Regions from separate parts of the Massilia sp. P1_C10 genome, predicted to be linked through region 1. Evidence: predicted binding sites of a transcription regulator. Region 1 holds the regulator's gene; the other holds the start of a gene.
The links. Region 1 encodes FNR, which switches genes on or off when oxygen is low (the NO sensors DNR and NnrR bind a similar motif). Its sites were predicted from a motif close to TTGATNNNNATCAA; they were not measured.
Positions count from the first base shown of each region.

Region 2: the regulator FNR is predicted to act here: its motif matches at 7,128-7,141, upstream of AC1D02_RS01110 (universal stress protein).

Region 1 covers NZ_JBFUAC010000005.1:206,755-221,826, reverse strand. The annotation lists gene AC1D02_RS13170 (heavy metal translocating P-type ATPase) at 1-1,613, shown strand, start outside; gene AC1D02_RS13165 (metallophosphoesterase family protein) at 1,587-2,999, opposite strand; gene AC1D02_RS13160 (penicillin-binding protein 1A) at 3,135-5,642, shown strand; gene AC1D02_RS13155 (hypothetical protein) at 5,762-6,163, shown strand; gene AC1D02_RS13150 (cation diffusion facilitator family transporter) at 6,172-7,134, opposite strand; gene AC1D02_RS13145 (PAAR domain-containing protein) at 7,223-7,480, opposite strand; gene AC1D02_RS13140 (T6SS immunity protein Tli4 family protein) at 7,477-8,709, opposite strand; gene fnr (fumarate/nitrate reduction transcriptional regulator Fnr) at 9,573-10,340, opposite strand; gene AC1D02_RS13130 (DEAD/DEAH box helicase) at 10,430-11,680, opposite strand; gene AC1D02_RS13125 (hypothetical protein) at 11,773-11,901, opposite strand; gene AC1D02_RS13120 (MSCRAMM family protein) at 11,968-14,553, opposite strand; gene AC1D02_RS13115 (fimbrial biogenesis chaperone) at 14,564-15,072, opposite strand, start outside.
Region 2 covers NZ_JBFUAC010000001.1:209,287-224,358, forward strand. The annotation lists gene AC1D02_RS01065 (DUF945 family protein) at 1-306, opposite strand, end outside; gene argJ (bifunctional glutamate N-acetyltransferase/amino-acid acetyltransferase ArgJ) at 488-1,726, shown strand; gene AC1D02_RS01075 (ATP-binding protein) at 1,731-2,609, shown strand; gene AC1D02_RS01080 (NUDIX domain-containing protein) at 2,606-3,070, shown strand; gene AC1D02_RS01085 (D-amino acid dehydrogenase) at 3,101-4,396, shown strand; gene AC1D02_RS01090 (DNA gyrase inhibitor YacG) at 4,436-4,618, opposite strand; gene zapD (cell division protein ZapD) at 4,637-5,392, opposite strand; gene coaE (dephospho-CoA kinase) at 5,457-6,104, opposite strand; gene AC1D02_RS01105 (prepilin peptidase) at 6,130-6,999, opposite strand; gene AC1D02_RS01110 (universal stress protein) at 7,214-8,041, shown strand; gene AC1D02_RS01115 (universal stress protein) at 8,051-8,506, shown strand; gene copC (copper homeostasis periplasmic binding protein CopC) at 8,545-8,898, shown strand; gene AC1D02_RS01125 (copper resistance D family protein) at 8,932-9,768, shown strand; gene AC1D02_RS01130 (hypothetical protein) at 9,824-10,327, opposite strand; gene AC1D02_RS01135 (GAF domain-containing protein) at 10,388-11,437, opposite strand; gene AC1D02_RS01140 (hypothetical protein) at 11,470-11,652, opposite strand; gene AC1D02_RS01145 (type II secretion system F family protein) at 11,828-13,057, opposite strand; gene pilB (type IV-A pilus assembly ATPase PilB) at 13,066-14,751, opposite strand; gene AC1D02_RS01155 (HlyC/CorC family transporter) at 14,958-15,072, opposite strand, start outside.

The DNA.
Region 1 (15,072 bases):
CCTCCGCGGTGGTGATCACGCTGGTCCTGCTCGGCAAATGGCTGGAGGCGCGCGCCAAGTTCCAGGCGATCGCGGCGATCCGCGCTCTCGAATCGCTGCGCGCGCCGGAAGCGGTGGTGCGGCGCGACGGGCGCGACATCGTGGTGCCGATCGGCGCGCTGCGGGTCGGCGACACGATGGTGGTGCGTCCCGGCGCGCGCGTGCCGGCCGACGGCGAAGTCGTCGTAGGCGCCAGCGAGCTTGACGAATCGCTGCTCACCGGCGAAAGCATGCCGGTGACTAAGCATCCCGGCAGCCGCGTGACCGGCGGCGCCGTGAACGGCTCCGGCCTGCTGGTGGTTCGCGCCGGCGCGGTCGGCGCCGACACCATGCTGGCGCGGATCATCAAGCTGGTCGAGGACGCGCAGGCGGTCAAGGCGCCGATCCAGCGGCTGGTCGACCAGGTCAGCGCGGTGTTCGTGCCGGTGGTTCTGGTCATCGCCGCCGTGACGCTGCTCGGCTGGGGCATGGCGGCGGGCGACTGGCAGCAGGCGCTGCTCAACGCGATTTCGGTGCTGGTGATCGCCTGCCCGTGCGCGCTCGGGCTGGCCACGCCGGCATCGATCATGGCCGGCACCGGCGTCGCCGCCCGCCACGGCATTCTGATCAAGGACGCGGCGGCGCTGGAGACGGCGCAAGCGGTCGACGTCGTCGTGTTCGACAAGACCGGCACGCTCACCGAAGGCAAGCCGGCGCTGGTTGCGATCGACGGCGGCGATGAAGCGCTGGCGCTGGCGTGGGCGGTTCAGCAGTTCAGCGACCATCCGCTGGCCAGGGCGGTGTCGGATGCGGCGCTGGCGCGCAACCTGGCGCTGCCGGCGGCGCACGGCGCCGAGGCGCTGCCGGGGCGCGGCGTCAAGGCCGTCGTCGGCGAGCGCGTGGTCTGGCTCGGCAACCGGCGCCTGATGGACGACCTGGGCGTCGCAGTCGGCGCAGAAGAAGCGGGTCGCACCGTGTCGTGGCTGGCGGCCGGCGTTCCGGGCGACACGCGCCTGATCGGGATGCTGGCGTTCGGCGACGCCGTCAAGCCGTCCGCAAGGTCGGCGGTGGCTGCGCTGGAGGCGATGGGCGTGAAGTGCGTGATGCTCACCGGGGACAACGCCGGCAGCGCCGCGGCGGTGGCGGCCGCCGTCGGCATCGCCGATTTCCGCGCCGAGGTCCTGCCGGCCGACAAGAGCAGGGTGATCGAGGAATTGCAGCGCGCCGGGCGCAAGGTGGCGATGGTCGGCGACGGCATCAACGACGCGCCGGCGCTGGCCGCGGCCGACATTGGGATCGCCATGGCAGGCGGCACGGACGTGGCGATGCACACGGCCGGCATCACGCTGATGCGCGGCGATCCGGCGCTGGTGGCCGATGCGATCGCGATCTCGGACCGGACCTGGCGCAAGATCCGCCAGAACCTGGGCTGGGCCTTTGTCTACAACGTGTTCGGATTACCGCTGGCGGCAATGGGGATGCTGAACCCGGTGTTCGCCGGCGCGGCGATGGCGTTCAGTTCCGTCAGCGTGGTGACCAACGCCTTGCTGCTGCGGCGCTGGAAGCCTTCAGCGAATATGCGGAATCTCACATAACGACTTGCTGCCCGTGACCGCGCAGGTATTCCGCACCTTGCCGTCGAGGTCCCAGACTTTCACGGTCCACGCGTCGGCCCCGGCGCGCTCCATGGTCATGTAGCCGAAGCCGTCGATCCACGAGCTGATGCCGGCCACCACCGCGCCGGGCGCCGGCGACTCGTTTGGCGGCAGCGTCTCCGGCAACGGAACGATGTCTTCGGCGGTGCCGGAGAAGCCGCTGACGAACTGGGTCGGGTGATCGCTGCTGAAGCTGACCTGCTCCCACAAGTGCACGTGGCCGGACAGCACCGCCTTGACGCCTTTGGGCAGCATGCGCGGATCGAGTGCGCCGTAAGCGTCCTGCAGGCCCTTGTCGCCCTTGAACAGCCGCACCTCGCCTTCATTGTTGCGGGTGGCGCCGAACGCGAAAATCGGATGGTGGTCGACTGCGATGTTATATGGGGCCTTGCTCGACAACTCTTCCATCTTGCGGTAGTCGGCGCCGAATTTCGCCATGCGCGGGTCGTCCGCTTTCAGCCCCCGGAACGTGGTGGCCGAGGTGTCGAGCACGATCAGCTGCGCGCCGCCGCCCAGCGGCACGGCGTACGGATCGCTGAAGTTGCCCTGCATGTCGTTCGCCGCGTCGTTGCAGTCGCGGCCCGCCAGCAGCGCACGCGGATCGAGGAAGCGCCACCATCCTTGCCCGCCGCGCGTGCACGATTCGTGGTTGCCGCGCGCGGCCACCCACGGCGCGGCTTCCAGCAGCTTGCGGCCGGGCGTGAAGAAATCGGCGTCCCACGTGTCCCAGCCGTAGCCCCACGGACTGCCGGCGCAGCCCGTGCGGTCGGGCGGGCAGGCGTTTTCGCGGTAGTGATAGTCGCCGACGTGCACTACCAGGTCGGGGCGCCAGTCCGCCGCCAGCGCGGCGATGCGCGCGAACGGGTAGGCGGCCGGGCGATTGCAGTCCTGGTAGTCGCCGCCGCTCTTGTTCTTCTTCACGCGGCAGCCGGTGTCGCCGATGACGACGATGCGGTCCACGTGCGCGCGCGGCAGCGCAAGCGCGCGGCCGTCGACCGAGGCCTGCGCGGTGCCGGCCGGGATAGGCGCTTCGCACGTCAGCACCGGGAATGCGCTCGGTTTCGAATCCTGCGGCGCCGATTCGGTGGCGCGCTGGGCGATCGTGGCGGCTGGGGCGCGCAGCGCCATCGGGATATCGAGCTGGTCGATGCGGATCGATGGGCAGGACGGCGCTGGCGTGACGACGCGGGCGACGGCGGCGCCGTCTTCACCGATCACGACGAAGGAAGCCAGCATCGGCGGGCGTGCCGGCGCGGCGCAGCCGGCCAGGGAAAGGGCAGCGGCAAGCAGGGCGGCGCGCATCGGCGTGAGGACAGACAGGGACATGGGGAACCCGGTGGGCAAAACGAGCAATCTAACCCATCCTTGCGGCGCCGTCCATCCGTTGTTCGGTAGCGAACAGAGAATCCGGCCCCGTCGGATATACTTGCCCGCTGGGATCAAATAATCGGAACGAACATAGTGAACGAACAGAGCAAACGCGCGCAGGAACGACTGAAGCAGCTGGCTGGCGGCATCCGCGACAGGGCGCACTCCGGCTACCTGCACGCGCGGGGCTATCTGATGGGTCACTCGCCGCTGATGCGCGCCGCGCTGGTCGCGCTGTGGGCGTTCGCGGCGCTGATCGCGCTGCTGCTGGCCTATGTGCTGATCCTGATCCCGGTCACGCCCGGCATCAAGGACCTCAAGCAGGCCCGCGCCGCGCGCGCGTCGACCATGGTGTCGGCCGACGGCAAGGAGCTGGCCAGCTTCGACCAGGGCTTGCAGGAGCGCGTGAAGCTCGCCCAGGTGTCGCCGAACGTCGTCGGCGCGCTGGTCGCCACCGAGGACAAGCGCTTCTACGATCACCACGGCATCGACATCAAGCGCACCGCCGGCGCGATTTTTTATAGCCTGAAGGGCGACGCGCAGGGCGGCTCGACCATCACGCAGCAGCTCGCGCGCAACATGTTCCCCGAGGAGATCGGCCGCTCGCGCAACCTGAACCGCAAGCTCAAGGAGCTGATCACCGCGCTGAAGATCGAGGCGACTTACAGCAAGACCGAGATCCTGGAAGCCTACCTGAACACTGTGCCCTTCCTGTACAACACCTTCGGCATCGAGATGGCCGCGCGCACCTATTTCGACAAGCCGGCCGCGCAGCTCGACATCCTCGAGAGCGCGACCCTGGTCGGAATGCTGAAGGGGACCAACTACTACAACCCGGTCACCAATCCCGAGCGCTCGGTCCAGCGCCGCAACGTGGTGCTGGGGCAGATGGTCAAGGCCGGTATCATCAACGACGCGCGCTACAGGCAGTTGATTCGCCGGCCGCTGCGGGTGCATTTCGCGCGCCAGGCCGAGCGTCCCGGCACCGACACCCACTTCACCGCCTACGTGCGCAAGTGGCTGATCGACTGGGCCGACGAGAACGACTACAACCTGCAACTCGATGGCCTGGTGGTGCATACCACGCTCGATTTCGACCTGCAGAAGGCGGCCTTGCAGGCGGTCGACCGCCAGGCCAACGCGCTGCAGGCGGTGGCCGACGTCGAATGGAGCCAGCCCGGCATCAGCACCTCCGGTTCGACCGGCGCCTACGCCGCCGCGCGCGGGTCGGTCAAGCCGTTCCAGTATTTCTGGCAGTCGCACGGCGCGCTGGCCGACGCCTTCGTGCGCGAATCGGCCGAATACCGCAAGGCGGTCGAAGACGGCGAGGCTCCGGGCGCGGCGCTCAAGCGCCTGAAGGCCGACGGCAAGTTCATCGCCAACCTGCGCGCCGCGAAGTCGCGCCTCGAAGCGGGCTTCGTCGCGCTCGATCCGGCCAGCGGCGAAGTGCGCGCCTGGGTCGGCAGCCGCGACTTCCAGCGCGAGCAGTTCGACCACGTGGTCAAGGCGGCGCGCCAGCCGGGATCGACCTTCAAGCCGGTGGTGTATGGCGCCGCGCTGGAAAAGGGCCTGACGCCGGACCATCCGTATGTGGACGCGGTGATGAACATCAAGGCCGGAGACGGCACCATGTGGCGCCCGACCGACATGACCGGCACCACGGGCGGTCGCATGACGATGCGCGACGGCCTGGTGTTTTCGAAGAATACGATCACCGCGCAGGTGATGCAGGACGTCGGCCTGCCGAACATCATCAACCTGGCCAGGTCGCTGGGCATCAACCAGAGCAAGCTGCAATCGGTGCCGTCGCTGGCGCTCGGCACCAGCCCTGTGACCCTGCTGGAAATGGTCAACGCGTATGCGACCATCGCCGCGCAGGGCGACTACCGCAAGCCGGTGTTCGTCACCCACATCACGGACCGCGACGGCAAAATCATCGCGCGCTTCGGCGCCGAAGCGCCGCGCCGGGCGATGTCGCAAGCGTCGGCCGTGACGCTGATCGACATGATGCGCGGCGTGATCAACCGCGGCACCGGCACCGCGATCCGCAGCCGCTTCGGCATCACCGCCGACGTCGCCGGCAAGACCGGCACCACCCAGAACAACGCCGACGGCTGGTTCATCCTGATGCACCCGAACCTGGTGGCCGGCGCGTGGGTCGGCTTCAACGACAACCGCGTGGCCATGCGCAGCGCGTACTGGGGACAGGGCGGGCATAATGCGGTGCTGCTGGTGGGCGACTTCTTCAAGGCGGCCCTCGACAGCGGCAAGCTCGACCGAGCCGCGCAGTTCCCGGGAGGGCCGAAGATCGCGCCGGCGCCGACGGACGAGCAGCAGATGGAAGTGATCGAAGAAGGCGGCGACATGCAGCAGGACGGCGTGCCGCCACCTGCGCCCGCGCCGGAACCGGTGATCGTCGAGGAGCCGGAAGTGCCGCAGGAGCAGGAGGAGCGCCGCCGCAACCGCGACGCCGAGGTCGACCGCCAGATCCAGCAGGACCGCCAGCGCGAGATCGACCGCCAGCAGCGGCAGGAGATCGAGCGCCAGTTCCAGCAGGAGCGCCAGCAGGAGCGGCGCCCGCCGGATTCGCCGGACGCCTGATCTGTTGTGAAATCACTTCACCCGGACGGATAAATGCCGGTGAAGTGAATTAGTGCTGGATGGCCGCGCAAGCTTCGGATAAAGTTGTCGAAATTATATTTTCGCACAATGAGGCTGTCATGCGCCTGATGAAACGCTTGTTCGCACCCAAGCCCAAGAGCCAGGCGCACGTCGTCAGGCGCGCGGTCGAGGTGATTGACCGTGTGATCTTCGATGTCGGGATTCACACGCTGGTGGCCGGCACCTTCGTTCTCGACCGGCGAATGCGTCTGCGTTTCATTGGTGTGCCGATCGTGCGGCGGCGCGGTGTGGTGGCGGCGGTGCAGGTTGCCCACATCGAGGAATCGGATGCGCTGCGCGCGATGTCCGTTGGCGCGGTCGACCCCGTGCTGTTCAAGGGGGAATGCGCCAGCCTGGCGCACGCGGTGGTGCGCGAACTGGGGCACCAGCTGCCGGCGCTGCGGGCATTGCCCCTTGCGGAAGCCGCGGGCCAGCTTCGGGCTCAGGTCCAGCGGACCTGACCACCACCTTACACCCAGGACGAGCGCAGGGCGGCCGACTCGAAGTACAGCGTGCGCACCGACGGATTGTGCTTGCGCACGGCGTTTTCCAGCCGCTCGATCGCCTGTTCCACCTCGTCGATGCGCATCCCGCGCTTGAACTGCACCGACGCCGTCAGCAGCACTTCGTCCGGCCCCATTTGCATCGTCAGCACGCGCGCCACCTTGTCGATCGAGGGATCGGAATTGATGATGTCGCGCAGTTCTCCGGTTTCCTCGCGGCCGATGCTCTCGCCGACCAGCAGCGCGCCGGTCTCGCGCGCCAGCGTCCAGGCGGCGCCGACCAGCAGCAGGCCGATGACGACCGAGGCGGCCGGGTCGAACAGTTCGTTGTCGAACAGCTGGCCAAGCCCGATGCCCAGTGCCGCCACCACCACGCCGGCCAGCGCCGCGGTGTCCTCGATGAAAACGGTGAACACCGCCGCGTCCTTGCTGGCGCGGACCGCCTGCCACAGGTTGTCGCCGTCCTTGCGGTATTTGTTGAGGCCCAGGCGCGACAGGTTCCAGCTGTAGCCCTCGAACGCGAAGGCAACCGCCAGCACCACGTAGCTCCAGAGCGCGTTCTCGATCGGCTCGGGATCGATCAGGCCGTGCACGCCGCGGTAGATCGACAGGCCGCCGCCCAGCGAGAACACCGACAGGGCGACGATCAGCGCCCAGAAGTAGACCACCTTGCCGTAGCCGAAGGGGTGGGCCTGGTCGGGCGGGCGCGCGGCATTCTTCTCGCCGATCAGCAGCAGCACCTCGTTGCCGGTGTCGACCGCGGAGTGGATCCCCTCGGCCATCATCGCGGCGCTGCCGGTGATGGCGGCGACGATGAACTTGGCGACAGCAATGCCCAGGTTGGCGAAGACGGCCGCGTAGATCACTTTCTTCGTCGCCGCCTTCTTGTCTTCGCTTGCGGCTGATGCTTGTTTCGGTGCTGCCGTCATTCCCGGTCCTGTTCTCATCGATGCCAAGCGATGAGTGTAGCAATTGCCGAGATGAGGCGGGGGCGGCGTTTCAGCCGTGCGCGCCGGGTCAGGGGCGGGAGTAGTTGTTATCGGTTGCGATCAGCATGGCGCCACAGCTAGTCTTGTGGCCGTGATAGGCGACGCCAACGCCATCAATCGTGTGGCGTTCGTCGCCTTCGACGATGGTTCCCGGGCCGTGTAAAGGGCAAGAACACAAGTCGCCGACCCGAGCAACACCTAAGCCATCGACAGTGAAATAGGTTGCTGTCACATTGGCGACTTCACCGCCGTGGGTGGTCTTGTCATGCAGCCGGATGACGTTCATCCGGCCTCCGATCCACTCGAATGAGGAAGAGGGTCGTGTTCTGTCAACTCCCAAACCGATGCGACCTCTCGAGTCGGATGTTCGCCGCTTAGCTTCTGCCATATGCCACGTTTGTCGAGCAGAACCGCGTTGGGCATAGGCTCGCCCGCGACGACGTGGCGGCGTCGCCCGCCGATCACCAAGCCATTATCTCGACATTCCCACCAACCCGACGCCGGACAAGGACTGCCACTGTCTGCATGGGCTCCTAGCGGGGTTTTGGGCGCGGAATTTTTTTTAGCGGCCTCGCCGGTGGGGCGCACGCGAATGGTGCTGACGAGTTTGTCCCACAACGCCACAGCTTCCTCATCCGTGATACTCGGCGCGACGCTCGCTGTCTGATCGTCCTTGACGCCGGTGTCCAGCTTGATATCCAGTTCCGGCAACAACGAATCTCTCACTGCGCCCAAGCTGACAAACGCGAACTCGTGCGATTCGGTTGTGTGTTCCTGTGCCGGCTTGCGGGCAAGAACTTCAAAACCATTCCAGTTGCCTAACTGCCGCGGGCCACGGCGGAAAAATTTTATCCGGGAATACCAGCTGCCACCTTCCTTCGCGGCGGCGTCCAGACGTTTTTCCAATCCGCTTGACTCAATGAGGTAGTCTTGGTTCTTGACGACGGCGACGGAAAAATGGACATCTGGAAACTCCTTCAACCTTACTCCGATCGAGGCACGTTCGAATTCGGGTTGCAAAGCAACGAAACCGCCTTCTATGCAAACACCTGTTTCCGTAGGGGACTCGTCGTCGGCGCGGAGCCGTAGTAATGTCGCGGTCTTGTTTAAGCTGTTAACCGAGTCGTCCTTGGGATGGGATGCCCCGTGTTGAATAAATAGATCATCGCCAATGGGAATGAAAGATTCGACTGTGTAAGATCCTTGGTCTCTGTAGCCAAAAACTAATTTCTGGCCGGGAGCTGCGCCATCAATAACTTTGCCGAACAGAGAATCGCTAGCGGCGAGCGCGCTACCCTTCAAAAATATTCGGTTCTTTTCAATCTCTACGAGTTGAGCATTTATACGTGTGGATATTGTATGTGCTTCACCCGAGTGGAAATCGATGGGGAAATCCACATCTGTAGGCCCGAAGACCGCATTCGCAGTCGAAGGTATTTCAACAATAAATTGCCCAAAGCAAATCTTTTTCGTTCTTTTAAAGAGTGGTTCAAGTCGTGATGATAGAGCCGTCATGCTGGGCCTCTTTGATGACTGGACTGGATGATCGCAGGCGTTCAGAAACGGTGTTGAGAAGAAAATCAGTGCCGTAAAAGCGACGGTTTTGGTTGATTGTCGTGAAGAACTCATTTTGCAGCCCACACCATGGAATGTGCAATTTTCACAAGGCAGTACAGCGTGGAGCAAAGGGGGCTAGCGCCTTGGTAGCTGTGCTGCCTCGATCTGTGAGAAATTGCAGTTCAACCGGCAATGCAGTGAACTGCTTCAGCGACATCCCGGCTTCTAGCGAAACACACAGCAGCCGGTACTCGATCCCTCCGCAAATCGCTTCGCCGCCGCTGACATTCTTAACCAGGAGCTGGTTTTCGGCCAGTCCACGATCGGTAGCGAAGCGCAGGCGAATGGACGATTCGCTCCACTAAGACCAGCGAACGGATTGGGAAGCGGGATGCCTGTCATGTCGCGATCTCCGTTGAGCGGCGCTGCTGTTCCAAGGTTGGATCGAAGGAAATCTTGCTCCCTATAACAGTTTTTCGATTTGAGTTATCGCAAAAATGCTTAGGCGAAATTCGCGATAGGGCTGGAGCACGTTGCCGGGACGGGTTGGCCAAGCCGGTATGGTTCGGGCTTGCCTTGGGAGGATGCTCACGCTACGAGCTGCGCTTCGGCTGTTCGTGTGCGTGCGCGAGCTGGGGTCGCCGTCACATCTGGCGCGCTTCACCGATCGCGTACTGCCGCACTCGCGGAAGATGCGGGATCGTCAGCGAGGCGCTGCCCCAGAATACCCGGGTGATCGGGCTGGTGAAGTGCTTCGGCTTCGAGGTTGCGCTGGCGCCGAAGGAGCGAACGATGCGCTTATGTCCTTCCGCTGGAGGAGGTCACGACAACGGGCTGCAATGCCCTGTGCCGGCCGCCATCGCGCGCAGCAGTTCCGGCTGCAGCAGCGTGACGTCGCGCTTGTCGACCTTCAGCAAGCCAAGCTGTTTGAAGCGCGACAGCAGCCGGCTGATGCTTTCGATCGTCAGTCCCAGGTAGTTGCCGATGTCCTCGCGCGACATGCGCAGCTGGAAGTGGGTGGCCGAATAGCCGCGCGCGGCGTACCTCGCCGACAGGTTGACGAGGAAGACTGCGAGGCGCTGCTCGGCGCGCATATTGCCCAGCAGGAGCATGACGTTCTGCTCGCGCGTGATTTCGTCGCTCATCAGACGATGGAAGTTGTGCAGCAGCGCGGGCAGGTGGCCGCACAGCTCTTCGAGCTCGTCGAACGGGATTTCGCACACTTCGCTGTCTTCCAGCGCCACCGCGTCGCAGTGGTGGTGGCCGCCGCCAATCGCGTCAAGGCCGAGCAGCTCGCCGGCCATCTGGAAGCCCGTAATTTGCTGCTCACCGGCGGCGTTAACCTGCGAGGTCTTGAAGTGTCCGAAGCGGATGGCGTAAAGATTACGGAACGGCTCGCCCATCTGGTACAGGCGTTCGTCGCGCGCCACACGCCGCCGGCGGCCGATAGCGGCGTCGAGCAAACTGAAGTCGTCCTCATCGAGTCCTGAAGGCAAACACAGCTGATCCGAGCTACAGGCTGCGCAGCTCGGCTTGAATCCATTCGCGCGGAAGGGCGGCGCGATGGCAAAGGGCCGTGGATGGTTCACGTGGTCGGACTCGTGATTCCCGTTCTGCGGGGGACGCTTCCATTATAGTGCTGACGGGCGGACACTGCCAGCGCCGCCCGGGCTTTTCCCTAGCGCCGCGCGAAGCGCACGTCCACCTCGGTGACCTTGGCGTCGCCCTTGGGCTTCTTCGGCTTTTTCGGCTTCTTCACCACTTCGCCGCGGGTGTTCGTGACCGGCACGCGATGATCGGGCTCGAAACCCGCTTCCTCGACCCGCTCCAGCGTTTGTTTCGTCAGCACTTCAATCGCGGCCAGCTGCGTGACTTCGTCGGCGCACACCAGCGACACCGCTTCGCCCGAGGCGCCGGCGCGGCCGGTGCGGCCGGTGCGGTGGACGTAGTCTTCGGCCACAATTGGCAGGTCGAAGTTGACCACCAGCGGCAAGTCGTCGATGTCGAGGCCGCGCGCGGCGACGTCGGTGGCGACCAGGATGCGCGCGTCGCCGGCCTTGAAGCGCTCCAGCGCGCGCAGGCGCGCCGGCTGCGGCTTGTCGCCGTGGATCGAGTCGGCCGGGATGCCGTGCGATTGCAAGGTGTCGACCAGCGCGTCGACCCCCTTGCGGGTCTTGACGAACACCAGCACCTGGCCCCAGCGCTTCTTCTTCAGCAGGTGCATGAACAGTTCCGGCTTGCGCTTCTTGTCGACCGGGACGATCCACTGCGCGATCGCCTTGACGGTGGTGTTGCGCGGACTGACTTCGATGCCGAGCGGGTCGCGCAGCAGCTTGCCGGCCATCGCACGGATCTCGTCGGAGAAGGTGGCCGAGAACAGCAAGGTCTGGCGCCGCGCCGGAAGGGCGGCGAACACCGCATCGAGCTCGCGCGAAAAGCCCAGGTCGAGCATGCGGTCCGCTTCGTCGAGCACCAGCACCTGCACTTGGTCGAACTTGACGGCGTTCTGGCGGTGCAGGTCGAGGAGGCGCCCCGGTGTGGCGACCAGCAGGTCGAGGCCTTTGCGCAGCTTCATCATCTGGGGATTGATGCTGACGCCGCCGTACGCGACGTGGGTGCGCAGCGGCAGGCTGGCGCCGTAGGCCAGGAAGCTCTGGTGCACCTGCTCGGCCAGTTCGCGGGTCGGCACCAGCACCAGCGCGCGCACCGAATTGGCGGCGACCCTGGTCCCCTCCATCGTCAGCTTCTGCAGGATCGGCAGCGCGAACGCGGCGGTCTTGCCGGTGCCGGTTTGGGCGGCGGCCATCACGTCGCGGCCCGCCAGCACGGCGGGAATGCCCTGCAGCTGGACCGGCGTCGGCGTTTGGTAGCCAAGTTCGGCCAGGGTGCGGACCAGCGGATCGATCAGTCCAAGGGAGTCAAACGACATGGAAAATACCTGCTAATGGAAGGGAACGGGCGACAGTTTACCCTGTCGCGCACCGACAAGTGGCGAAAAACGCGCGCGCGGCCGGCCTGGCGCTATGCGGCCGGCGTCGTGATGGCCGGTGTGGCGACCGTCGGCTTGAGCGGATCGTGCTTGTCCTTGCAGCCCGCCACGCACAGGCAGGCGAGGGCGAAGGCGGCGCATCGGAGCGTGAATGGCTTCATCGCAAAGTCCCCTTTGAAACGGCCATGATACTGAAAACCGCCGGGCCGGGGCGCGCGCTCGGGCGGCTAGGGCGGCGCCGCGCTGACGACGATATCGCGGCCGTTGAGCGAGTTTCCGTCCGGGCCGATGGTCACGGCCGGCGCGCCGGATTGCGCCAGGCGCAGGCGTTCGAGCTGGGCCGGCGCGATGCGCAGCTGGTAGCGACCCGGCAGCACGTACGGGATCACGTACGAGCCGTCCGCGTTGCTCCGGACAGCGGCCGCAACGCTGCCGGCTGCGTCGACCAGCTCGACCTGCAGCTCGCCGATGCCGCGTTTGGCGCCTTTCTCAAGCAGCCAGGTGGTGCCGTCGACGTCGCCGCTGACGCTGACGGCGAAGTCGATCGCGGCCACCTTGCCCGGCCGCGGCACCACGCGCACTCCCTTGACGCGCGCCACCCATTGTGGATCGTCCAGCGTGCTCGGGTCGAAACCGATGTCGACGTTGACGTTGGGCGGCAGCCGGTCCAGCCACGCGAAGCCGGCGGCGTCGGTGCGCGCCAGGTGGTTGCCGCCATTGACGGTGAAGCCGGCGCCCTTGATCGCTTCGTCGCCGGCGTCCATCACGCCGTTCTGGTTCTTGTCGAGGAAGACCCGCACGGAGGCGGTGCCGCTGCCGGCCATCGGCTGGGCGCCGGCCAGCCAGCGCGACTGGCGCGGCTCGCGGCCAAGCGCGACGAACAGGCGCGCGCCGACGCCCATCTCGCGGCGGCTCGACCAGAACGCGGTGACGCCAAGGCCGTAGCTGCCAAGGCTCTTGTTGATGCCGCCGGTGACGCGCACCGTGCGGTCGACGAAGGAGCGGGTCACGCCGATGTTGGCGAGATAGCCGTCGGCCAGGTTGCGGTCGGCCGCGATTGCAATCGCCGACAGGGCGCGCAGCGGCAGTACGCCGAAATCGACCTGGCCGCTGATGCCCATGCCGGCCACGCGGCGGCTGAGGCGGATCGCGCCGTCCGCCGTGCGCGCGCCCGCCAGCGACTGCCAGCGCAGCGAATTGGTCAGCGCCATGCCGTTGCGGATCCAGGACACGCGGCCCTGCGCGTCGAGGTTGCGCACGCCCGAGGCCAGCGACTCGCGCCGCGCCAGCAGCGACGCCGGGAGCATCGGCAGCAGGGCGCCGTCGGCGCGCAGCTCGTCGCGCGCATGCACCTGGCCGGCGCCGCCGGGGAAGGTCTCGCTGGTGAAGTCGTCGAGCACCGCGCGGCTGGCGCTCATGGCCATGTTGCCCAGCCGGGTCTTCAGGGTCAGCTGGCCGAGCCGGCCGCCGTCGTCCGCGCGGGCGGCATTGGCGCTCAGGATGAAGGCGCGCCAGTAGCTGTGCAGGCCGGCCTGCAGGTACTGGCGCTCGCCGACGCGCGTGACGGCGCCGTTGGCCGAGAGGTAGCTGGCGACGCCCCAGTCGAAGCGCGCCAGCGCGCGATTGACGCCGTCGCCGTCGCGATGCGCCGCAATGTCGTAATACAGCGCGCGGGGCGCCACCGCCGACTGCTCCAGCAGGAAGCTGCGCCGCTCGACGCGTACCTGTCCCAGCGGACCATGGAACATCAGCCGGAAGTCGTTGTTCCCGTATGCGAGCGGCAGATCGTCGAAACCGTATTTGCCGTCGGCGCGCGACTGCTGGTAGCCGACCAGCGCCTCGTTGTAATACAGTTCGACGTCCCAGCCGGGCGGCAGGTCGCCCTGCAAGGTGTGGCGGTCGAAGCGGGTGGGCTGATCGAGCGGACGGTTGCTGACGGCGGCGCCGTTGCCGATGGCGCTGGTGCGCGAGACGTTGTCGATGCCCGGGACGGCGATGCTGCCGGCCAGCGCGGTGCGCGCGCCGAGGGGGCCGAGCAGGCCGCCGTCCGGGTCGCGCCGCCCGACGGTCAGGCGCAGAGTGCCGCCGGCGTCGTTGCTCAGGCCCCGGGACGCGAACAAGGAGGCCTGCATTCCGAGCAGGTCGGCGGTCAGGTAGGCGGTGTACGAACCGTCGGCGCGGCGGCCGGTTGGTGAGCGCGCGACGTCGGCGGCGATGGTCTGGTCGATGAACGGCACGCTCGCCATTGCATACGGCGAAGCGAGGCGCGGGTAGCCGGGATCGACGTAAGGCGCGGGGCCGCCGGCGCGTATGCCGCGCTGGCGCCGGTCCAGCCCCGCCTCGAGCGGCAGCTGCTCGCGCGGCGTGACTTCGATGGCCAGGCTGGACATGTCGATCTTCAGGTCCACCGGCAGCCAGCGCGCCAGCAGGCGGCTCGGCACGTAGATGTCGTCGGATTCGATGCGCAGTTCGGCGGGGTCGACATGCCGGGTGCGGCCGTCGATGTGCACTTCGCCGCGCGCCGCATCGAGGCTGAACGTGCGCTGCTCGGACAGCAGGTAGCCGGCGGCGCGGCCCTCGCCAGGCGCGACCTTGACGGCCAGCGTCAGCAGGCGCGCCAGTTCGCCCAGCGGCAGGCGCACGTCATCGGGATACTGCCAGGCGGTGACCGATTCGGCCAGCACGTGGCGCTTGAGGCGCACCTCGAGCAGCAGCATCGAGGCGCCGTCGTCGGGCTTGGCCGCCGACGCGACGAGGGGCAGCAGCAGCAGCAGCGCGGCGAGCCCCAGCGCACGCGCGAGCCGGCTGTCCACGACGTCGAGCTCAGGGCAGGGCGAGGCTGGCTTGCGCCAGCACGGCGCCGCCGGCGTCGGGGCGTTCGCGGTAGCTCACTTGCAGCGTGCCGCCGGCCAGCGCCATGCCGGCCGGAATCTGCAGCGGCAGGCTGGCGCGGCGCTGCTTGTTGGGCGCGTAGACGGCCACCCCGCCCATCTTGCCGAGCTGCTGTTCGCGCCGGCCGTGCGGCGTGAAGCTGACCGTCAGGTCGCCGTAGACCGAGGCGTTGCCGCTGCGCTCGAACAGCATCGACAGCGTCTTGCCGCTCATCTCGAGGTGGGACAGGGTCACGCTGCCGCTGGTGGCGCCGTGCCGCACGATCACCGGCATCGAGGCGCCGACCAGCGCGGTCAGCTGCACGTCGATGCCGTCCGCGGCGGCCGCCTTCGACTCGATGCTGGCGCCGCCGGCGGCGTCGGGCAGACGGTCGAACTGCAGGTGCGAACGGTATTCGCCCTCAAGCAGTTCGGCCGGCTTGCGCAGCATCAGGCGCACCG
Region 2 (15,072 bases), on a different contig from region 1:
GCCCACGTAATCGTAGCGGCCATTGGCGACCGGCAGCCGCGCCAGCGTCCATGGACGCTCGCTGCCGAATACCGTTTTCAGTTTCTGCGCCGTCTCCGGCCCGTGACGGAACTCGGCGATCGCATCGAGGCGCTCGCGCATCGGCAGCCTGGCTTTGTCCGCAGCCTGCAACTCGCGCATCATCGACGTCATCGCGTCCATCACGGCCGACGGTTTGACCACGGGCCGGTTCGGCGCATCGGCAGCGTGGACAGGCATGCCGGCGAGCGCGACGGCGAGGGTGCTGCTCAGGACGAGAGTTTTCATGGGAAATTATATGTTTGAAAATGTTTTCTATTATCAACTACGTGTTTCTAAAAGTCATCAAGGTATTCGTTAAAGTTAATTGCCACCGCACAAAAGTGTTGGCCTGCGGGAGCAGCATCGCGCTTCTGCGGGGCTGCTGGCGGTACAATATCGGATTCAAATTTTTACGCTAGGGAATCCCATGGCCGTCAACTCCCCGCTCCCCGTCGCCGCCAGCCTCAAGCCGGTCGCCGGCATTGAAATCGGCTTTGCCGAAGCCGGCATCAAGAAGCCGAACCGCAAGGACGTGCTGGTGATGCGCCTGGCGCCCGGAGCGACCGTGGCCGGCGTGTTCACCACCAACCGCTTCTGCGCCGCGCCGGTGCAGGTCAGCAAGGCGAACCTGGCGGCGGTGAACGCCGGCGGCGCGCCGATCCGCGCGCTGGTGGTCAATACGGGCAACGCCAACGCCGGCACCGGCGAGACCGGCCTGGCCAAGGCGCACGAAACCTGCGCCGCGCTGGCCAGGCTGCTCGGCTGCGAGCCGCAGCAGGTGCTGCCGTTCTCCACCGGCGTGATCCTCGAGCCGCTGCCGGTCGAGAAGATCGTCGCCGGCCTGCCCGCGGCCATCGCCAACCTGAAGGCCGACAACTGGTTCAACGCGGCCGAAGCCATCATGACCACCGACACCCAGCCGAAAGCGGCATCGCGCACGGTGACCATCGGCGGCCACGAAGTGACGATGACCGGCATCAGCAAGGGCGCCGGCATGATCAAGCCGAACATGGCGACCATGCTGGGCTACCTTGCGTTCGACGCGAAAGTCGCGCAGCCGGTGCTCGACCAGCTGGTGCGCCACGCCGCCGACCAGTCGTTCAACTGCATCACCATCGACGGCGACACCTCGACCAACGACTCGTTCATCCTGATCGCCACCGGCGCCGGATCGCTGGAGATCGACAGCCTCGAGAGCGCCGATTACGCCGCGCTGCGTGACGCCGTCACCGATATCTCGCGCAACCTGGCGCAGCAGATCATCCGCGACGGCGAAGGCGCCACCAAGTTCATGACCATCACGGTGGAAGAAGGCGCGTCTGTCGAAGAGTGCCGCAAGATCGCCTACTCGATCGCCCACTCGCCGCTGGTCAAGACCGCGTTCTTCGCGTCGGATCCTAACCTGGGCCGCATCCTGGCCGCGATCGGCTATGCCGGCGTGGACGACCTCGATGTCAGCAAGCTCAATCTGTACCTCGACGACGTGTGGGTCGCCAAGAACGGCGGCCGCAATCCGGACTACCAGGAAGCGGACGGCCAGCGCGTGATGAAGCAGAGCGAGATCCTCACCCGCGTCACGCTCGGCCGCGGCACTGCGTCGGCCACCGTGTGGACCTGCGACCTGTCGCACGAATACGTGACCATCAACGCGGACTACCGCTCGTAAGAAGATGACGCCGCTCGAACAGTTGCTCCAGCGCGCCGAAGCACTGCTTCTGCGCGTGGAAGGCGTGCTGCCGCCTGCCGTCCCGCGCGAGCCGGACTGGAAGCGCAGCTTCGCGTTCCGCTGGAAGAAGCGGGGCGGCCACGGCTACCTGCAGCCGGTCGCGCACGTCGCGGCTATCACCTTGTCGGACCTGCACAACATCGGCACGCAGAAGCAGCAGATCGAGCAGAACACGCGGCAGTTCGTGCAGAAGCGCCCGGCCAACAACGTGCTGTTGACGGGCGCGCGCGGCACCGGCAAGTCGTCGCTGATCAAGGCCTGCCTGAACCAGTTCGCCGGCGACGGACTGCGCCTGATCGAAGTCGACAAGGCCGACCTGGCCGAGCTGACCGACATCGTCGACCTGGTCGCCGGCCGGCCTGAACGCTTCATCGTATTCTGCGACGACCTGTCGTTCGAGGAAGGCGAGAGCGGCTACAAGGCGCTGAAGGTGGCGCTCGACGGCAGCATCTCGGCGCAGTCCGACAACGTGCTCATTTACGCCACCTCGAACCGCCGCCACCTGATGCCGGAGCGGATGTCGGACAACGCCGGCTACACCAGCGACGACAATGGCGACCTGCACCCGGGCGAGACGGTCGAAGAGAAGATATCGCTGTCGGAGCGCTTCGGCCTGTGGCTGTCGTTCTATCCGTTCAAGCAGGACGACTACCTCGACATCGTCGCGCACTGGCTGGGCAGCTTCGGCTGCGACGCCGCGCAGGTCGAGGCGGCGCGGGCCGAGGCGCTGCGCTGGGCGCTGCAGCGCGGCTCGCGTTCGGGCCGCGTGGCGTGGCAGTTCGCCAAGGACTACGCGGGCAAGCTGCAAGGGCAGGGCGCATGAGTGATGTGAAGGCGGGCCCGATCGATGTCGTGGTCGGGATCCTGATGAAGCCGAACGGCGACGTGCTGCTCGGCCAGCGTCCCGAAGGCAAGCCGTACGCCGGCTACTGGGAATTCCCCGGCGGGAAAGTCGAAGCGGGCGAAGCGCTGTTCGCGGCGCTGCAGCGTGAATTCGTCGAAGAACTGGGACTGCACGTGGATAGCGCCGAGGAATGGTGCGGCGTCGAACACGTGTACGAGCACGCGCACGTGCGCCTGCATTTTTTCATCAGCCGAGCATGGCGCGGCGAAGCGCAAAGCCTGGAGGGGCAGGCTTTTGCGTGGCAGGGCACGGTCGGCGTCGCGCCGCTGCTGCCGGCAACCATCCCCCTGCTTGAATGGCTGGACCAGCTGCGGTACCCGACCTACCCGTCGGAGACTGCGTCGGCCGACGCTGCGGCGACCCCGCCGGCAAGCGCGTAGGCCGCTCTATAAATCTGTACAAGGATCTCTGTGAAAATCATCGTCTTGGGTAGTGGCGTCATCGGCACCACGTCCGCATATTACCTGGCCAAGGCCGGGCACGAAGTCACCGTCATCGACCGCCAGCCGGCGGCCGGACTCGAAACCTCCTTTGCCAACGCCGGCGAAGTCTCGCCGGGCTACGCCTCGCCGTGGGCCGGCCCGGGCGTGCCGGCGAAGGCCGTCAAATGGCTGCTGATGCAGCACAGCCCACTGGTGGTGCGCCCGGCGCTCGACCCGCAGATGTGGCGCTGGATGTTCCAGATGCTGGCCAACTGCAACCACAAGAGCTATGAGGTCAACAAGGGCCGCATGGTGCGCCTGGCCGAGTACTCGCGCGACTGCCTGGTGCAGCTGCGCGCCGACACCGGCATCGCCTACGACGAGCGCAGCCAGGGCACGCTGCAGCTGTTCCGCACCCAGAAGCAGCTCGATGGCGCGGCCGGCGACATCGCGGTGCTGGACCAGTACAAGGTGCCGTACTCGGTGCTCGATCCGGAGGGCTGTGAGAAGGCCGAGCCGGCGCTGTCGATCGTGCGCGGCAAATTCGTCGGCGGCCTGCAGCTGCCGGGCGACGAGACCGGCGACTGCTTCAAGTTCACCCAGCGCCTGGCCGAAATGGCCAAGGAACTCGGCGTCAAGTTCCGCCAGGGCGTCGACATCCAGCGCCTGACCGTGGAAGGCGACAAGATCACCGGCGTGGTGACCTCGATGGGCGAGCTGAAGGCCGATTCCTTCGTGCTGGCGCTGGGCAGCTATTCGCCGCTGCTGGCGAAGCAGATCGGCATCCGCATTCCGGTGTATCCGGTCAAGGGCTATTCGATCACGGTGCCGATCGTCGATGCGGCCGGCGCGCCGGAATCGACGGTGATGGACGAGACGTTCAAGGTGGCGATCACGCGCCTGGGCGACCGCATTCGCGTCGGCGGCACGGCGGAAATCGCCGGCTACGACCTGACCTTGCGCAAGGCGCGCCGCGACACGCTGGAGCACTCGGTGACCGACCTGTTCCCGCGCGGCGGCGACACCAGCAAGGCCGAATTCTGGTGCGGCCTGCGGCCGATGACGCCGGACGGCACGCCGGTGATCGGGCCGACGCCTTACCGCAACCTGTTCCTCAACACCGGCCACGGCACGCTGGGCTGGACCATGGCGTGCGGATCGGGCCGCGTGCTGGCCGACCTGGTGTCGGGACGCCAGCCGGAGATCGGGCTGGAAGGGCTGTTCATGGATCGCTACGGCAGCGGCAACAAGCCGATCTTCGTGCCGCAGGGCGTGACGGCTTAAAGCAACACCTGGGTCTGACCCCGCGGGGTCAGACCCTTGCTATTCGTCGGCCAGCGGATCGTCAAGCGGGTCGGTCGGCGCGCCGCCGGGAATCACGAACTTCTCTTCGGCCCAGGCGCCCAGGTCGATCTGTTTGCAGCGCTCCGAGCAGAACGGGCGGTACTTGTTGGCCTCGGTCCATTCGACCTTCTTGGCGCAGGTGGGGCAGGCTACTACTGGCATGGCAAATCACTCACTTCTTTAAAAATTGCACAGCGTGAGTTCGAACGGTACGTCGTCTTCCAGCGGCTTCGGTTTCAGGTCGCCGCCCTGGCTCGTGAAGCGAACCCACAGCATGTATTTGTTGGCGGATATTTCCGGGATCGCGCCCAGGTTCTCGTCCAGGCTCAAGCGCAGCATCTGGTAGACCTTACCTTGCAGCATTTGCTGGTAGCTGCCGGCGTTGGCGATCATCTTGACCGGCCCGCCGGAGTCGCGCAGCAGGCGCAGCACCAGGGCCAGCGCGTCGAACAGCGGCGCCAGCGGCGCGAACCAGGCGACGATGTCATTGTAACGCTGCTCGGACGGACGCTTCTGCCACGCGTAATACGAGGGCAGGTCGAATTCGCAGGCGCCGCCCGGAATGATGGTGCGGCCGCGGATGCTCATCAGCCATTCGTTGTCGCGCACGTTCTGGCCGGTCTTGCCCTGCGCCGCGACCAGGTTGGCGCTGACGGTTTCCAGTTCGCCGAGCACGGCGTCGAGCATTTCGGGGACCACATTCGGATTGGAACGGTAGCTCAGCAGGCTCTGCTTCTGGCGCTCGAGCTCCTGCAGCAGGTCAGACTTGAGGTCGGCGCGGCCGGCCACTTCCAGCATGTCGAAAATAGTGGACAGCGCGACGTGGTGCTGCATCGCGTGTTCCTGGTGAACAAAGAACTTGAATTTCTCGTACAAATCTTCCAGCCGCAATAACGTGCGTATGCGCTCGTTGAAAGGGTATTCGTAGACGATCAAAATGACATCCCTTTTCTTATAGGCCGGAGAAGAATCACGTGATTCTGAACCAGTCGACGCAAAATTACAAATTCTCCAATGGTAAATCTGTCATTCTGGACGACATTGTAATGTATTGCCGGTGCAACGCTTCCACTTGCGGCGCCAAAGCACCAATTCCGTCGTCGTTGACGATCACGTCGTCGGCCGCGGCCAGCCGCTGCGCGCGCGTGACCTGCGCCGCCATGATCTCGCGGACTTGCGCTTCTTGCAAGCCATTGCGCGCCATCACGCGGGCGATCTGCATCTCCTCGGGACAGTCGATCGCCAGCACGCGCGCGACCCGGTCGCGCCAGTTGCCCGATTCGATCAGCAGGGGCACGACGAAAATGACGTAGGCGCCGGTCGCCGCAGCGGCTTCGCTCTCGGCGGCGGCGCGGATCAGCGGATGCAGGATCGCTTCCAGACGTTGCTTGGCGGGCGGGTCGGAAAATACCAGGGCGCGCATCGCGGCGCGGTCGAGGGCGCCGTCGGGGGTGACGAAGGCGGGGCCGAATTCGGCGCCGATCGCGGCCATCGCCGGCCCGCCTGGCGCGGTCATCGCGTGGGCGATCAGGTCGGTGTCGACCACCGAAGCGCCTAGCGCGGCGAACATGTTGGCCACGGTGGTCTTGCCGCAGCCGATGCCGCCGGTCAGTCCGATCTGTAATAGTGGGCCGTGCGCCTTGTCCATGATGTCCTCGCCGGCCCGGGTAGCGTCAGCCGAAAAACTGGTGCGAGTAAGCGGTGATCTGCGGCCCGCACAGCAGCGCGATCATGCCGGCCGCGGCCAGGTAGGGGCCGAACGGGATCGGGTTCTCGCGCCGGTGCTTGGCGAACAGGATCAGGCAGATGCCGACCACCGCGCCGACCACCGACGACAGCAGCACGATCGCCGGCAGCATCTGCCAGCCCAGCCAGGCGCCGAGCGCGGCGAGCAGCTTGAAGTCGCCGTAGCCCATGCCCTCCTTGCCGGTGGCGAGCTTGAACAGCCAGTACACCGCCCACAGCACCAGGTAGCCGGCGGCCGCGCCGATCACCGCGTCCTGCAGCGGCACGAAGGTGGCGTTGAGGTTGACCAGCAGGCCGGCCCACAGCAGCGGGAAGGTCAGGTCGTCGGGCAGCAGCTGGGTGTCGTAGTCGATCGCCGTCATCGCCAGCAGCGCCCAGCCGAAGCCGAGCGTGGCGAGGCCGGCCCAGCCGCTGCCGAATTTCCAGATCAAGAGGGCCGACAGCAGGCCGGTGAACAGTTCGATGGCCGGATAGCGGATCGAGATCGGCGCCTTGCACGCGCTGCACTTGCCGCCCAGCGCGATGTAGCTGACCACCGGGATGTTTTCCAGCGCCGTGATATGGTGGCCGCAATGCGGGCAGGCCGAGCGCGGCACCATCAGGTTGAAGTTGTCTTGGTGCGGCAGTTCCTTGCCGCTCTCGTGCGCGACGTAATTGTCGGAGTCGCGCTGCATCATCTTCGGCATGCGGTAGATGACGACGTTGAGGAAACTGCCGATCAACAGGCCGAACAGGCCGGCGGCCAGGGTCGCGCCCAGCGAGCCGGGGGCGGCAAACAATAGGGTTTCCAAAAGAATAACGCTCCAGTGTGTGACGAAAGGCCCGTGCCGATGCCGATATGTTGCATCTCAGGAAGATTACGAATCATAGACGCGTTCCGCGCGAATATGCAAATCAATACCGCTAAATTGCGCCCGTCAGCGGCTTGATGTGGATCAAAGATATGTTAATGGCAAACCGACAAACTGCAAGGGCAGGGCAATTTCGGCGCCCGGTTGGAAAGGAGCGGCCATGTCGTACAAGACCATCGTCGTCCATGTCGACCAGTCGCGGCACGCCGACGGCCGCATCCGCGTCGCGGCCGCGCTGGCGGCCCGCCACGGCGCGCACCTGGTCGGCGCAGCGACCACCGGGATGTCGAGCCTGATCTACCACGGCGCCAACGTCGACATCGCGCGCACCGCGCTGGCGCCCCAGCTCGACCAGCTGATGGTGCGCGCCAACGATGCGCTCGACCGCTTCGACGCCATCGCCGGCGCGATCGACGGCCTGTCGTTCGAGCGTCGTCTGGTCGACGACGACGCCGCTGCCGGCCTGGCGGTGCAGGCGCGCTACGCCGACGCCTTGGTCATTAGCCAGTTCGATCCCGACGATCCGGTGGCGCGCATCGATCCCGAACTGCCCGCGTTCGTCATGCTCAATAGCGCCGGCCCGGTGCTGATCGTGCCCTTCTCCGGCGCGCCCGCCGCGGTGGGCGACGAGGTGCTGACTGCGTGGGACGAGAGCATCCCGGCGCGGCGCGCCATCGGCAGCGCCTTGCCGGTGCTGAAGGCCGCGCGCAAAGTGTGGCTGGCGGTGTTCAACACTGGCGAGCTGCCGCGCCTGGCCGGCGCCGACATCGCGCTGTTCCTGGCGCGCCACGGCGTCAACGTCGAAGTGCTGCGCGCCGAAACCCAGGGCGGCGTCGGCAGCGCGCTGCTGTCGCTGGCGACCGACCGCGGCGCCGACCTGCTCGTCATGGGCGGCTACGGCCACACGCGCTTTCGCGAAGTGCTGATCGGCGGGCCGACCGAAGCCATCCTCGCAAGCATGACCATTCCCGTCTTGATGTCCCATTAGGAGGCACACATGTACAAGCGAATCCTGGTACCCACCGACGGATCGGAGCTCGCCGCTCAGGCCGTCGCCGCGGCGATCGACTACGCGCGCGCCAGCGGCGCGGTGGTGGTCGCGTTCTCGGTCGCGCAGCCGTACCCGATCCTGCCGGCGGTGGACGGCGCGATGATGATCGATCCCGGCATCGACAGCAAGGAGCTGCAGCAGATCGCGCAGCAGTCGGTGGACGAGGTGGCGCGCGCGGCAAAGGACGGCGGCGTCGCCTGCGAGACGCACACGGCGATGTCGTTCCTGCCGTACGAGGAGATCATCCGCGCCGCCGAGGAGTACCGCTGCGACGTGATCTTCATTGCCTCGCACGGGCGGCGCGGCTTGTCGCGCCTGCTCGCCGGCAGCCAGACGCAGAAGGTACTGGCGTATTCGCGCGTGCCGGTGCTGGTGCTGCGGCCGGAGCTGCCGGCCGCATGACGCCGGCTAGGGGTACAATCCCGGAAACGGAGAACCCCATGAAAATCAGCTCACTCGCCCTGGCCGTGGTCCTTGGATTCGCGGCCATGTCAGCATCCGCGCACGCCAAGCTCGAGGCGTCGGAACCGAAGGCGTCCAGCGTCCTGGCGCAAGCGCCGGCGCGCATCCGCCTGCAGTTCAACGAGTCGATCGAACCGGCCTTCAGCAAAGTCGCGCTGACCAATGTACAGGGAACCGAGATCGCGGTGAAGGCAGTGGCCGACAACGACAACCGCAAGGCGCTTGCCGTATCGGTGCCGGCCTTGCGCGCGGGCGAGTACCGCGTCCGATGGACGGCGATGGGCCATGACGGCCACAAGACGAAGGGCGAATTCAGCTTCACCGTCAAATAGATGATCGCCGCCACGGTGATCCTCAACCTGGCCGTGGCGATCGCAGTCGGGGCCTGCCTGCTCGGCCTGTTCCTGGCGCGCGACATGAGCGACTGGGCTGCATCACGTCGCCGCCGCGTTCGCGCGATTGCGCTGGCGGCTACTGTCGCGGCGCTGCTGGCAAGCGCGGTCCTGCTGTGGATCGAGGCCGCGATGATGTCCGAGACGCCGCTGATGGAAGCCTTGCCCGCGGTCTTGTCGATGCTGACCCAAACCCACTACGGCGTCGCCTGGAAAATCGGCGCGGCTTCCTTGACGGCGGCGGCATTGGCCTTGGGGTCAGGTCCGCCGGACCTGACCCCGGGCTTTAGTCGCAGCGCTCTGCTCGCACTGGCAGCCTTCCTGTACTCGCGCAGCATGGTGAGTCACGCAGCCGCCGATGGCGACATCAGCCTCACGATCGCCGTCGACTGGATCCACCTGATGGCGATCAGCGCGTGGTCCGGCGAAGTGATCGTCGCCGGCCTTGCGTCGCTGGCCGGCGAGGGCCCGCGGACCAGCGTGACTGACCATGTGAGGGCGCTGTCGTCATCGGCAACCGTCGCGCTTGCAGTGGTCGTCGCGACGGGCGCATACAGCGCATGGCATAACGTGGGATCTTCCGCCTACCTGGGCGGCAGTCCTTACGGCGCCACGCTGCTGGTGAAGCTGGCGTGCGTGGCCGCGGCGGTCGGGCTGGGCGCCTTCAACCGCTTCTTAGTGATGCCGTCGGTGCTTGCCGGCGGATCCGCGCGCCGATTCCTGCTCGTGCTGCGCGTCGAAGGCGCCGTGCTGATGGTGGTGCTGGTGCTGGCCGCGATACTCAGTTCGACGCCTCCGCCATTGGGGTGAGGCGTGTGAACCCGCTGGCCGCTATCCGCACCGCGGCGGTGCGGCGTCCCAGCGGCTACTTGAGCTTGACGTCCTCGGCCTTCGCTTCCTCCATCGCCTCCGGCTCGAGTTCCTCGGCCGAGGTGTTCAGGTGGACGAATAGTCCCCACGCGGCGAGCATGATGCCGACGGCGACGAGGATGCTGGCGGCGTAGGGGAGATGGGTGGGATTCTCGTGAATCGCCTTGAACGTGGCGACCAGTCCTTCGACCGCCAGTGCTACCACAACGACGACAAAAAAACGCGACAGGAAGCGCCGCACCCGAGTCGGCGCGCTGATATCGGTGTTGCGGATGACTTCTTCCTCAACGATGGTCTCGGCGATCTGCAGTGCGACGACGCCGGCGGCCAGCAGTCCCATCGCCTCGATGACCATCAGCGCCGCAGCGCCGGTCGTGCCGCCGGCAAAGGCATCCCATCCCATGCGGGCGGAAATCACGATGAGCATCAGCGCGGCGCCTGCGAACAGGAACGCCATCAGCGCGTGCACGGAGCTGAACATGACAGTGAGTATTTTCATCCGCCCATGTTGCCATAACTGAGCAGTGGACCGGCGCACGCCCGCACCTTCGCCACGTCGCTAATGGCCGCGTGATTGGCCTTTTTGCCGGCGTAATTCTTCTGCAATGAGGATGGCGAACGACGCGGCAACCTTCATCTGGTCGCTGTCGATCGGATCGTTGCGGGCGAATTCCACGGTCAGCACGCCATAACAATCTCGCTCACTGGTTTTTAGGGGAACCATCAAGAAGGCGCGCAAACTGTCCTCTCGCCACGAAGTTTCCAAAGGGCCGACATAGGTCGACAAGTTTCCCTTGTGTACGAATGGCTGAAATTTCTCGTTATGACCGGTTTCGAACGATAAGGCATGCGGAAAGTCCAGCGAGGCGCAGGCCAGGGCCTTGCAAGTGAACGGAAACCCGAAGCGAGGAACGTAGTGCATTAGCTGCTGCCGATAGGTGGCGCTGGCTACAATGTCTTGTAAGCGCTCCGATTTTTTGCCGGAGATGGCCGCATTGGTGGTTTTCAGCTCTGCCTCGTCCGGCAGCCAGACGCACACGCGTTGCGCATGAAACTTCGAAAATGCGGCTTCGACCAAGGGCAGCGCGCGCTCGAGGAAACTCAGGTCGTCCGTGGCGCGACTTTCGAGCATTTGCCAAACTTCGCCGCCGATCATGTCGCGGGATCGCTGATGGTTGAATTCCCGCCAGTGGTCCCAGAAAAGGTAAGTCACGGCCAGGATGAACGCGACGTGCCTGGCCATTTTTTGTATTTCGCTTTTGGGTTCAAGGATCCCGTGCGCAAGCCGGTCAGAGCCGACAAGTTCGCCGACCACTTCGATCGTCAACAGAAGGAGAGACAGGAAAAGGACGGAGACGGCGCCCACCCGAAGTGCGCGACGGGCGTATTCCTTGACCGGCCAATATCCCCAAAAATACAGCGCGATGGGAGAAAATGCGAAAGCCTGGCGCAACGCCAGGCGGGCTTGATGAATGAGTGCGCGCTGGTGTTCGCCAGGGTCAATTTTATTCGGCGGGGCGGGTGGCGGCGGATGTTCGGTGCGCGGCGCCCCGGATGGATGAGTTACGGGCTTGTCCCCGGACTCGGCGGCGTCGTGATCGGAGGACACGTAGCAGCGTCAAACGGGCTGGAATCGATCACTCAGCGCTTCTGCACACGAAAATTGTGCCACGCCCTTTTGAACTCTTTCCAGCCCAGGGTGACACGCGTGTGAGATTGTTCGCCGCCGGCGTGCTCGCTTTCACACTCTGAAACCTCACGTTTATTTTCGGAAATGCCTTCGACTCTGCTGCGGCTCAGCTTGTATTGAGTTTCCGTTTCCATATGCGTATCCCATTGTGGCCAAAATCGCAAGCAACATGCGACTCTGCGAAACCACTATACGCCGTTTGATAGCACTGCGCCCCGCTGTGTAACATCAATCCTGTGGCGTATCAACGCCGCTTCCGGCCAAGGGAATCTGGCGGCATCGGAAAGCTTTCGATGCCGCCCTTGTGGCTTACACAACCGAACCGAGCTTGAAGATCGGCAGGTACATCGCGATCACCAGGCCGCCGATCAGCACGCCCAGGATCACCATGATCATCGGCTCCATCAGCGCCGACAGCGCGGCGACAGCCTCGTCGACTTCCTCTTCGAAGAAATCGGCGACCTTGCCCAGCATGGAGTCGAGCGCGCCCGACTCTTCGCCGATCGCCACCATCTGCGTCACCAGGCTGGGGAACACGTTGGCGTTCTGCATGGCCACGGTCAGGCTGGTGCCGGTGCTCACTTCGCTCTGGATCTTTCGCGTCGCGTCGAGGTAGACCACGTTGCCGGCCGCGCCGCCGACCGAATCGAGCGCTTCGACCAGCGGCACGCCGGCCGCGAACATGGTCGCCAGCGTGCGCGTCCAGCGCGCGATCGCCGCCTTGCGGATCACCGCGCCGAAGATCGGCGCCCTGAGCAGCGTGACGTCCATGAAACGCTGCACCTTGGGCGAACGCTGCCAGGCCTGGAAGAAGAAATAGATCGCCGCGCCGAGGCTGCCGAAGATCATCCACCACCAGGCGACGAAGAATTCGGAGATCGCCATCACCACCAGGGTGGGCGTCGGCAGGTCGGCGCCGAAGCTGGCGAACACCTGCTTGAACGCCGGCACCACCCAGATCATGATCACCGCGGTGACGATGAAGGCGATCGCCAAGATCGAGATCGGGTAGGTCAGGGCCGACTTGATCTTGCCCTTGATCGCCAGCGTCTTTTCCTTGTAGACGGCGAGGCGGGTCAGCAGGTCTTCCAGGATACCGGCCTGCTCGCCGGCGCCGACCAGGTTGCAGAACAGCGGGTCGAAGTACAGCGGGTATTTGCGGAACGCGTTGTTCAGGCTGGTGCCGGTCTCGATGTCGTTGCGCAGGTCCATGATCAGCTTGGCCATCGACGGGTTCGAGTGGCCCTTGCCGACGATGTCGAACGACTGCAGCAGCGGCACGCCGGCCTTCATCATGGTCGCCAGCTGGCGCGTGAACAGCGCGATGTCCTTGCCGGTGATCTTCTTGCCGCTGCGGTAGACCTTCTTCTTGATCTTGGTGACCATCACGCCCTGGCGGCGCAGGGTGACGTTGACCACGGCTTCGCCCCCGGCGCGCAGCTCGCCGCGCACGGTCTTGCCGGACTTGTCCTTGCCTTCCCAGGCATAGACATTTTCCTTGACCTGGGCCAGGCCGGCTTTCGATGTTGAGCTTGCCATTGAGTTTCCTATTCGTTAGTGCAGCCAAGCACTTCTTCGAGGCTGGTGAGGCCCTGCTTGACTTTCATCAGGCCGGACCGGCGCAGCGACTTGACGCCCTCCGCCTCCGACTGCGCGGCAATCTCCATCGAGTTGCCATGCGCCAGAATGAGTTTTTCGATGGCGGGCGTGATCGGCATGATCTGGTAGATGCCAACCCGTCCCTTGTAGCCGCCGCCGAGGCAGCGCTCGCAGCCGACCGGGCCGTACGGCTTCCAGTCGCCTTCCAGTTCTTCCGCGCGGAAGCCGGCGGCCAGCAGGATGTCGCGGCTGGTGTCGAGCGGCTTCTTGCAGGTGCACAGGCGGCGCGCCAGGCGCTGCGCGGTGATCATGATGACCGACGAGGCGATATTGAACGGCGCCACGCCCATGTTCATCAGGCGCGTCAGGGTCGACGGCGCGTCGTTGGTGTGCAAGGTCGAAAACACCATGTGGCCGGTCTGCGCGGCCTTGATCGCGATGTCGGCGGTCTCCAGGTCGCGGATCTCGCCGACCATGATGATGTCCGGATCCTGGCGCAGGAAGGATTTCAAGGCGACCGGGAAGGTCAGGCCGGCACGGTCGTTGACGTTGACCTGGTTCACGCCTGGCAGGTTGATCTCGGCCGGGTCTTCCGCGGTCGAGATGTTGATGCCCGGCTTGTTGATCACGTTCAGGCAGGTGTACAGCGACACCGTCTTGCCCGAGCCGGTCGGACCGGTCACCAGCACCATGCCGTAAGGGCGCTGGATCGCCTCGAGCAGCAGCTCCTTCTGGTCCGGGTCGTAGCCGAGCGCGTCGATGCCCATCTGGGCCTGGGTCGCGTCGAGAATACGCATCACGGTCTTCTCGCCGAACAGGGTCGGCAGGGTCGAGACGCGGAAGTCGATCGTCTTGACCGGCGACAGCACCAGGCGCATGCGGCCGTCCTGCGGCACGCGCTTTTCCGAGATGTCGAGCTTGGCCAGCACCTTGATGCGCGAGACCAGCTTGTCGCGGATCGTGATCGGCGGCTGGGCGTGTTCGCGCAGCACGCCGTCGACGCGCAGGCGGATCCGGTAGAACTTTTCGAACGGCTCGAAGTGGATGTCGGACGCGCCCAGGTTGATCGCGTCCATCAGGATCTTGTTGAGGAACTTGACGATCGGCGCGTCTTCGATTTCGTTGGCCGTGTCCGCCGCCACCGTGACCGGCGCGTCCTCGGCAAACTCGATGTCCTGGTCCTCGCCGGCCATTTCCTGAAGGCTCTGCTCGGCGCTCTTGCCCAGGCTGGCCAGCAGTGCGATCAGCGCGTCGTGCGGCACGATCACCGGCTCGACCGACGCCTCGCTCTGGAACTTGATCTGGTCGAGCGCCTGGTTGTTGGTCGGGTCCGAAATCGCCACCGACATCTTGTTGCCGCGCTTGGCCAGGGCGATCACGCGCTGCGCCTGCATCAGCTTGTCGTCGATCGCCTTCGGCGGCAGCAGCGCCACATTGAAGGCCTGCAGATCCATCATCGGATAGCCGAAGGTCTCGGCGCAGAACACCGCCAGCGAACGCGCGTCGATCAGGCCGCTGGTGACGAGGCTGTCGATGAACTGCACCTTGTCGGTCGCCGCTTTCTTCTGCAGCGTGTCGGCCTGCGCCGCGGTCAGGCGCCCCGCCTGGGTCAGCGCGCGCGCCAATCCCGACATCGGAGTGCCTGAAGCGGGGTTCGAAATCACAGCTGCCATATGCGCGCGGGGTGAGGGAAGGACGTTGAAAATTCGCCATCACCATCGGGAAATGGGGCGAAACTGCCTTGGATGATGCCTCCGAGCACTACTTTTGTAAAGCGTTTGTCGCAGGCAGGAGGCATGCATACCACGTAGACGAAATGGCACGCACCGGCTTGGTGCATTTAATGATGCCGTTTATGCCCTGCCGGCCGTTTCAGTTTGACCACCTTGATCGACTGGTTCTGCACCTGCACCACCTCGATGACGCAGTTCGCCGTCTTCAGGCTGATCGCCGCC